Regions from separate parts of the Cobetia sp. MMG027 genome, predicted to be linked through region 2. Evidence: predicted binding sites of a transcription regulator. Region 2 holds the regulator's gene; each other region holds the start of a gene.
What was found. The regulator sigma-54, encoded in region 2, starts transcription at its own class of promoters, with help from an activator protein. The targets are predictions, from matches to a motif close to TGGCACNNNNNTTGCTNT.
Positions count from the first base shown of each region.

Region 1 (3,241 bases), on a different contig from region 2:
GGCACCCTGTTCCGCATGGGCGAGCAGACCTTCCGCTGGATCTGTGGTGATCCGGCCAGCGGCCAGTGGCTGCGGGATCTCGCAGAGCAGCAGGGCTATCGCGTCACGGTGCGCGACTCCACCCATCAGCTGCACAACATCGCGCTGCAGGGGCCGAAGAGCCGCGAGGTGCTGGCGCCGTTGATCTGGAATGCGCGTACCCAGCCGGAGGTGGAAACGCTGGGCTGGTTCCGCTTCATGGTCGGTCGCCTGGCGGGGCCGAATGGCATCCCGCTGATGGTGTCGCGGACCGGCTATACCGGTGAGCTGGGCTATGAGATCTGGTGTCATCCGCATGACGCCCCGGCCGTGTGGGGGGCGATCTGGGCGGCCGGTGAGCCGCATGGCATCGCGCCGCTGGGGCTGGATGCCCTCGACATGCTGAGGATAGAGGCGGGGCTGATCTTCGCTGGCCATGAATTCTGCCCGCAGACGTCTCCCTACGAGGCGGGCATCGGCTTCACCGTGCCGATGAAGAGCAAGGAGGATGATTTCGTCGGGCGTGCGGCCATGCAGCGCGAGACGCCGGAATCCCGCCATCGGATCATGGGCCTGAGGGTGGACAGCAGCGAGCTGGTCAGCCACGGCGACCTCGTCTATCACGGGCGCTATCCGGTCGGGGTGATCACCAGCGCGACCCGCTCTCCCTTGCTCAACCAGTCCATCGCCATGTGTCGTCTCGCCCCGGATTTCTCAAGCCCCGGAACGCAGCTTGAGATCGGCCAGCTGGATGGCCATCAGAAGCGCCTCGTCGCCGAGGTGGTGACATTGCCCTTCCATGACCCTGAGCGCCTCAAGGTGCGTAGCTGAGGGATGCATGGCGCATGACCGAGACCTCGCGCGTGAGGCTGGCCGGTGACGATCCGTATATGCAGTACGACTCACGTCATATCACGGTGCAGGACGCCGCCTGCCTGCCTCAATAACGAACACCCTCTTGCTAGGTGGTGATTTCCGGGCTTCATATGTGAAGAGGTGTCCACGATTTCGAGAAGATATCAATGAAAACAACGTATTACTGAAGGTGGCCATCAGGGGTCATCTGGCATGTCGCTTGCTTTATCCAGCAGGTCCCCCTTGAAAAACAACAACAACCTTCGGGCAGACAGGGTTTCCACCGGCAGGCATGCGGTGGCAGACCCGGCCCGGAAAAGGAGAAAAGACGATGGATGAAAAGACGTTGCAAAGCATATTGGATATGCACCAGGCGATGAACATCGAGGTGTTCTACTGGTGGTGTACCGCCATCATGTTCCTGATCCACGCAGGCTTTCTGGCCTACGAGATCGGTGCCTCCCGTTCCAAGAATGCCCTGGCATCCGGCATGAAGAACGTGCTGACGCTGGCCTCGATCATCCCCGCCTTCTACTTCGTGGGCTGGTGGATCTACAACGCCTTCCCCAACGGGCTGATTCCCATCGAGGCTTCCGCGGCACTGCCCTGGAGCGCGAGCATGCGCCCGGACGCCGATGACATGGGCACCGGTATCTTCTTCGCGGCCTTTGCCCTGTTCGGTGCGACCACGGGCTCGATTCTCTCGGGGGCGGTGATCGAACGCATCCGCCTGGGCGCCTTCCTGTTGCTGGCGGTGATTCTCGGTGCGGGTGTCTGGATCCTGGCGGGTGCCTGGGGCTGGCATCCGGATGGCTGGATGCTGCACAAGCTGGGCTACCACGATGTCGGCGCGGCGGGCGTGGTGCATGCCGTGGCCGGTTTCTTTGCGCTGGGCGTGCTGCTCAATCTGGGCGCGCGCATCGGCAAGTACAGTGACGATGGCAAGCCGCAGGTGATCGCACCGCACAACATGCCGATGACCTTGATCGGGCTGATGCTGATCATCGTCGGTTTCTTCGGCTTCCTCGGTGGCTGCATCATCTTCAACACCGGTGACATCGGCTGGACCACCATCTACGGCAATCGCACCAACCTCTCGGCCTTCGCCTTCAATACCCTGATGGGCTTCGGTGGCGGCGTGATCGGTGCCTATCTGTCCTCGCGTGATCCCTTCTGGACCATGTCCGGTGCGCTGGGCGGCATCATCACCGTCGCGGCGGGGCTGGATCTCTACAACCCGGGCCTGGCCTTCGTGCTGGCGGTCACCGGTGGCGCCCTGATGCCGAAGATTGGCGCGCTGCTCGAGAAGCGTGGCCTGGACGACTCCGTCGGTGCCTTCGCGGTACATGGCTTCTGCGGCTTCTATGGTGTGGTACTGGTGGGTGTCTTCGCCGCGGGCTTCCCGAATGTCGGCGAAGGCGTGCCGGACGTCTCCTTCACCGGGCAGCTGACAGGCGCGGTGGTGATGGCAGTGACGGGCTTCGTGCCGGGTTGGGGCGTTGCCTATCTGCTCAAGAAGTTCAACCTGCTGCGCGTGCCGCCGCATGTCGAAGTGCTCGGGCTGGACCTGTTCGAAGTGCCGGCCAAGGCCTACCCGGAGAGCATGGCAACCGAGTCATCTTCCAGCGTGCCGGCACGTTCCGGTGGGGTAGTGGCAGCACCGATGGACAAGCGTCCGGACATCAGCTGAGTCGGTTCTGACGATTACCCGCATGAGGATTGGCTCGTTTGTTGCAGCGTTCGTTGCCATCTGTCCTGAAGTCTGGCTGCCAGCCAGTGACGGAGCGAACGGGCCGATTCGTTTTCTTTCTTCTCCAGGAGTCTTGTCATGGAAACTGTCGATACTGCGGTACATGCTGCCAACTATGCGTTCTTCTTCAGCAATTCAGGGATGGTGGCGGTCAGTCTGTTGATCGCGGCTGGCGTCTGCATCTCGTTGAGCGTCAATATCCTGCGCCATGAGAAAGCGTCATTCCGCAGCAAGAAGACCCTCTGATCCATCGGGGCCTTCTTGCTCCGCAACCACAGAATGCACAACGCCGCGAAGCCATGCTTCGCGGCGTTGTGCATTCTGTAGGCCCGATGTCACATGTCAGGTGACACAAGGCCGTCAGTCAATCAGATCCTGTCCGTCACTCAGACCTTGTCAGTCGCGAGGGAGCGTTCGGCGGCTGTCTCGCCGCCTGCTTGTCTGGCGCTCTTGTCGGGCTGCGCCAGGAAGGCTTCCAGCGAATCATCCATCGCGTCGAGCCAGGGCGTGTGATGGCGCGGGGCCAGGGTGCCGGTCATCAGCGAGCGATAGGAGTAGTCACGGAAGGTCATGATGTTCTCGTGCTTGTGGAGCTCCCACTCGAGGAAGGTGCGATTG
Region 1 covers NZ_JAQJIO010000007.1:174,016-177,256, forward strand. The annotation lists gene PJK54_RS11445 (DUF1989 domain-containing protein) at 1-849, shown strand, start outside; gene PJK54_RS11450 (ammonium transporter) at 1,205-2,563, shown strand; gene PJK54_RS11455 (hypothetical protein) at 2,702-2,869, shown strand; gene PJK54_RS11460 (NAD(P)-binding domain-containing protein) at 3,010-3,241, opposite strand, start outside.
Region 1: a site for sigma-54 is predicted at 1,083-1,100, ahead of PJK54_RS11450 (ammonium transporter). Genes of this name have one in related genera too.

Region 2 (3,241 bases):
CTGGAGAAAGGCGACGACACCTTCGAAGGCGGCTACGTGGAATACTTCCTGGACAAGCGCCAGGTCAATGCCAGCAATGGCACCGATGCCTCATCCTCCGAGGGGTCACGCGTCCACATGACCCTGACGCCACGTGGCGCCAATGCCAGCAAGGACCAATGAGCATGACTGCTGCCAGCCCACGTACCCTCAGCGCTCGTCATCTGGCCAAGGCCTACAAGGGTCGCAAGGTCGTCAAGGACATCTCGCTGGAAATCCGCCAGGGTGACATCGTAGGCCTGCTGGGCCCCAACGGGGCCGGCAAGACGACCTCGTTCTACATGATCGTCGGCCTCGTGCGCTCGGATGCCGGTAGCGTGACCATCGATGACCACGACCTGTCCGGCGCCGCCATGCATCAGCGGGCTCGCGCCGGCATCGGCTATCTGCCCCAGGAAGCCTCGATCTTCCGCAAGCTCTCGGTATCCGACAACATCATGGCGATCCTCGAGACGCGCAAGGACCTGGATCGCAACGGACGCAAGGCACGCCTGGAGGAGCTGCTCAACGAGTTCAGCATCACGCATATTCGTGACAGTGCCGGCATGAGCCTTTCCGGCGGGGAGCGCCGCCGCGTGGAGATCGCTCGCGCACTGGCCACCGAGCCGGACTTCGTGCTGCTCGATGAGCCGTTTGCCGGCGTGGACCCCATCTCGGTGGGCGAGATCAAGAGCATCGTGCGCCAGCTGCGTGACCGCGGCATCGGGGTGCTGATCACCGATCACAACGTGCGCGAGACACTCGACATCTGCGATACCGCCTACATCGTGGGCGATGGCCAGATCATCGCGCATGGCGACGCCGACACCATCCTCGCCAACCAGCAGGTGCGTGATGTCTACCTGGGTCATGAGTTCAAGCTCTAGCCCGAGAGTGCCGTCAGCCTGGTGAGAGCCGTCAGCCTGGTGAGAGCCGTCAGCCTGGTGAGAGCCGTCAGCCTGACGAGAGCCGTCCGACCTCTTCTGCTCTCACCAGCACCCACCAGCACCCGCCACTTCCTGCTTCATTGTCGGGGCCTCGTTCCCCGCCCCCTCACGCAAGCGCCTCGACATGCGCTTGCGTGATCTCCCCGTGAACCCTCCTGCTCTGCCACACCTCACTCGAATGCATGACGTCCATACCACCTTGGTGGCAACATGGCATGCAAGTTGCTTGAATATTCTCGACTGCCCCTTGTCAGTGCCCCGACCCACGGTATAGCGTAGATGCACGTTCCTTTGCCGTGAATGACAGACCCCATGAAACCCACCTTGCAGCTTCGACTCGGCACTTCCCTGACCATGACCCCGCAACTTCAGCAAGCGATCCAGCTGCTGCAGTTGTCGACGCTGGACCTGCGTCAGGAGATACAGCAGGCGCTCGAGTCAAACCCCATGCTGGAGCTTGACGAGGAATACGAGTCGCTGGATGTCGCGGAGACACAGGACAAGAGCGAGATCTCCACCTCCGAGACCAACAGCGAGATTCCTGAAGAATACCCTCTCGACAGTGACTGGTCGGACCTCTACCAGGACCACGCAGGCAGCCTGACCAGTTCCGGCAGCGGAAGCTCGAGCGAGGACGGGCCGGACTTCGATCGCAACACCAGTGTCGAAAGCCTGCAGGACCATCTGCGCTGGCAGCTGGCGATGACGGACCTCGATGCGCGTGAACGCCAGATGGCGGAGAGTCTGATCGATGCGGTGGATGGGGCCGGCTACCTGAGCATGAGCCTGGACGAACTGGTCGATGGCCTGCGAGGTCAGGGACTGCCCGGCCTCAAGGCGTCGGAACTCGAGCAGGTCCTGCTGCGCCTTCAGCAGTTCGATCCCACCGGTGTGTTCGCTCGAGACCTGCGCGAATGCCTGCTGCTTCAGCTGGCCCTGCTGCCGGACGATCTGCCGCTGCTGGCCCAGGCCCGCCGTCTGGTGCGGCAATTCCTCGAGGCACTGGGCAATGACGATCGCAAGCTGCTCAAGCGTCGCCTGAGCCTGGATGATGATGAGCTGGATCACGTCATTCGTCTGGTACGGGCGCTCGACCCGCGCCCGGCGTCCGCCTGGGGCGAGCCTGCCAGTGATTACGTCATCCCGGACCTGCTGGTCCGTCATACGCGTCACGGCTGGCAGGTCGAGCTCAACCCGGAAGCGCTGCCCAAGCTGCGTATCCAGCCGGAATATGCCGCCCTCATCAAGCGGGCCGACAAGTCCGCGGACAACACCTTCCTCAAGGACAATCTTCAGGAAGCCCGCTGGCTGATGAAGAGCCTGTCCTCACGCAATGACACCCTGCTCAAGGTGGGCCGCGAGATCATGGCGCGCCAGATCGACTTCCTCGAGCAGGGGGAAGAAGGCATGAAGCCGCTGATCCTCGCCAACATCGCGGAAGTGGTCGAGATGCACGAATCCACCATCTCGCGGGTGACCACCCAGAAATATATCCACACCCCGAGAGGCGTGTTCGAACTCAAGTTCTTCTTCTCGAGTCAGGTGGGTGGCAGCGGCAACGGTGACGCGCACTCCAGCACCGCGATCCGTGCGCGCATTCGCAAGCTGATCTCGGAAGAACCGGCGCGCAAGCCATTGTCCGACTCACGCCTGGTGGATCTGCTGGCCAGTGATGGCATCGAGGTAGCGCGCCGGACGGTCGCCAAGTATCGCGAGGCCATGGGCATCCCCTCCTCCAGCGAGCGCAAGCGCTTGGCGTGAGTCTCGACAACGGATACCCGCAAGCCAGCGGGCTCCACACGTCGGAGCGCTGAAGCTCGCCCCCTTGCACCTGCCATCCTGACATCATCTGCCAATCGGTCGTCTGAATACCGGTTGGCAATGCCTGTCCTTGCGACTGCGTGAGTGACTTCACGCCCCCAATTGCCTATTTTTCCAGCCACTTTTCTCCAGAGTGCTTTCTTTTTCCCTCACATCCCACGGACAGATAGCCAGGGGTCGCCACCGACTCCTGCCACACGAACGTCGACGTAAATGCTGACATTGGCCACAAACGGCCGGTTTCTCGAGCCCCATTCCGTCCGTGATGCGAGGCGATGCTCATGAAGAACCTGCTGATATCCCTCGCTGGGTTGAAGACAAGCCTTGCCCCACGATGCAGCGCAGCGTTGATCTTTGTTCAAAGCTTGGGCATTGTCGGGGTAGACGCTCGGTACACCGGCACCGCCGCTCTCGCCAGCAGATGATCGCCACGAGACCATGGCCGGAGTCAGAAA
Region 2 covers NZ_JAQJIO010000005.1:124,243-127,483, reverse strand. The annotation lists gene lptA (lipopolysaccharide transport periplasmic protein LptA) at 1-162, shown strand, start outside; gene lptB (LPS export ABC transporter ATP-binding protein) at 165-905, shown strand; gene PJK54_RS08020 (RNA polymerase factor sigma-54) at 1,278-2,726, shown strand.

Region 3 (3,241 bases), on a different contig from region 2:
CCTCTTCGCTGACGCGCAGTCCCATGATGGTCTTGATGACCAGCCAGACCACGAAGCTTGCGATGAATACCCAAGCGAAGATGGACACGGCGCCCAGCAGCTGTGCGGAGAAGGTGGCATCGTCATTGGTCAGCGGCACTGCCATCAGACCCCAGAGACCGACTACACCGTGGACGGAGATGGCACCGACCGGGTCGTCGAGCTTGAGCTTGTCGAGGCCGACGATGGAGAACACCACCAGCAGGCCACCGACGGCGCCGATCAGGGTGGCAGCACCGACACTCGGTGCCAGCGGACCAGCGGTGATGGCGACCAGGCCAGCCAGGGCGCCGTTGAGGGCCATGGTCAGGTCAGCCTTGCGGAACCACAGGCGGGCGAGGATCAGGGCGGCGATGACACCCCCGCAGGCAGCGGCGTTGGTGTTGACGAAGACCTGAGCGACCGCGTTGGCTTCATCGATATTGGACAGCACCAGCTCGGAGCCGCCGTTGAAGCCCAGCCATCCCAGCCACAGGATGAAGGTGCCCAGGGTCGCCAGCGGCAGGTTGGAGCCCGGGATGGCGTTGATCTCACCGTTCTTGCCGTACTTGCCCTTGCGAGCCCCCAGCAGCAGCACGCCAGCCAGTGCGGCGGAAGCGCCTGCCATGTGCACGATGCCGGAGCCGGCGAAGTCACTGAAGCCCGCTTCGCTCAGGAAGCCGCCACCCCAGGTCCAGTAACCCTGGACCGGGTAGATGACGCCCGTCATGACCACGGCGAAGGCCAGGAAGGCCCACAGCTTCATGCGCTCGGCGACTGCACCGGAGACGATGGACATGGCGGTCGCCACGAACACCACCTGGAAGAAGAAGTCGGAACGCGCGCTGTAGTAGATGTCGCCACCGGAAGCGAGCGCTTCCTCAGCGGTATTCTCGGCGCCGATCAAGAAGCCCAGGCTCGGCAGGAAGCCGCCTTCGGCGCTTGAGTACATGATGTGGTAACCGACCACCATGTACATGGTGCAGGCGATGGCGAACAGCGCCACGTTCTTGGTCAGGATCTCGGTAGTGTTCTTGGCGCGTACCAGGCCAGCTTCCAGCATGGCAAAGCCGGCAGCCATCCACAGCACCAGGGCGCCACAGACCAGGAAATAGAAGGTATCAAGTGCGTACTTGACCTCGATGATCTCGTTCATGCGGGATTCTCCTTTATTATTGTGCGCGGGGCTCAGACAGCATCGGCGCCGCGTTCACCGGTACGGATACGGATCACGTCATCCAGCGGGGTGACGAACAGCTTGCCGTCGCCGATCTTGCCGCTGTTGGCTGCCTGGGTGATGGCGTCCAGCACCGTTTCCACACTGCTGTCATCAACAGCCACTTCAATCTTGACCTTGGGAAGGAAGTCGACGACATACTCGGCGCCGCGATACAGCTCGGTGTGGCCCTTCTGTCGCCCGAAGCCCTTCACTTCCGTGACCGTGATGCCTTGCACGCCGTTGTCGGCCAGCGCTTCACGCACGTCGTCCAGCTTGAAGGGTTTGATGATGGCGGTGATCAGTTTCATGTGCTGCCCCCGTTTGCTACCGCAATGATCTGTCATGTTGAGTGCGGCCAATCAGACACTGCTGGTGGCCTGTTCCTAACAAGTGCATCGCACGAGGTATGCCATGAGGTTAAAAAATCTTTAAATTCATCTAGTTGTGCTGAGGGAAAAAGCAGCTCCGCAGCAAGGCCAAAAATGACGGCAAGGAGAACGCCATGGCGATGCACCGCTTTGGTGCCTGAATTGCGGCTTTCGAGGTAGGAGATAGCGCTAATATGGTGCACAAGGTCCGTGCCTGCCGTCAGTGGCGAGAGATTCGGGGTCGAGACATGCGTCAGGCCAGCGGGTTGCGTATCCTTGCAACATGACATGATGTCCCCCACGTTTCGGGGAGATCCTTTTCTCTGACCGACAGCCCCATGATGGGCCCGTCGGCTTGCAATGGCTGAGGTGGAGCATGTTCAAGAACGACGTCATCGGGCGTATGGCCCAGCAGATCGGTGAGCGCCTCCAGGACGCCTCGCACGGCCCGGAAGAGCTGCAGAAGTCCGTACAGGGCGTGATGCGCAGCGCCTTTGATCGCATGGAACTGGTGTCGCGCGAGGACTTCGACATCATGATGGATGTGCTGACGAGGACTCGCGGGCGTGTGGAGTCGCTGGAGAAGCAGGTCATCGCACTTGAGGCGCTGCTGGAGAAGCAGGGACTGGTGGCGGGTGCTGCGTCGACCACCGAGCCTGCCGTGGCGGTGGACGATGAGGGAGAGGCCGCGCTGGCAAAGCGGGAAGCCGCCAGCCACGCCGAGGAGATCGAGCGTCAACGCGACGCCTGAATGGCATGCTGCCAAAAAAAACCGCCACACCCGTCGAGGTGTGGCGGTTTTTTTGTGTCCGTCGCATGAGGCGGGTGCCGGGCAGGTCAGACCGTCTGTGGACGAGACCCCATCAACCAGCGGACCAGACCCACCAGAGATGCCACGATCCAGAACACCTCGATCACGAAGCTGGCGAGATTGAAGTTGATGCACAGGCTGATCAACAAGAGGATCGCCCCGCTCAGATTCATGAGGTTGTAGGTCAGGCTGCGTGCATCGAGTCTGCCAATCTGCAGCAAAAAGAAGGCACCGACCACCAGAGAGGTGCCGAGCATGCCGATGATGTCCGCCATGGGTGCCAGCGAGGCAAGCATGTCTTGCATGGGGTGTTACTCCTGAAACAAGCCGAAGTCGTCCTGAATGGCTGGCCCTTTCCGTGGGTTGGACGATTCTCTGCCACCCTTGGGTGGCCTCCTTGAGACAGCTTGGCGGTTGTATCAGCAGGGCCGAGACAACCGATCAAATATACCAGCAGTCCCCCTCTTGAGGCACTCCTGTAGCGCCTGGAGTACCGCCTTGCATGTTCCATGAGCACTCTTCTGGTGCAGGCCCGAGGGCTTGTGATCAGTCAGGTGCTCCATGTCGCCAACTTCGTGAAATATCTGCCAGAACGCGCGTTATTTCATGGAAAAAGCCGGTTGATGGGCTATTTTCAACGTTCAGTCCGCATGAATGTCTCGAGCTGAGCAGACACGGCAGCCAGTCCGGCGCATCGAAGGAGGCTGGCATTGGGTGGGGCCTGCGTGACTTTCGGAAAGGCACTCCCTTCCCGCGCCTCTTCTCTTGAGCCCAGCCTCCTGAGTCATGCCAGGGCGTTTCTCCATTCACTTCTCCATTCACTTC
Region 3 covers NZ_JAQJIO010000006.1:121,321-124,561, reverse strand. The annotation lists gene PJK54_RS09760 (ammonium transporter) at 1-1,174, opposite strand, end outside; gene PJK54_RS09755 (P-II family nitrogen regulator) at 1,207-1,545, opposite strand; gene PJK54_RS09750 (accessory factor UbiK family protein) at 1,982-2,356, shown strand; gene PJK54_RS09745 (CBU_0592 family membrane protein) at 2,443-2,721, opposite strand.
Region 3: a site for sigma-54 is predicted at 1,632-1,649, ahead of PJK54_RS09755 (P-II family nitrogen regulator). Genes of this name have one in related genera too.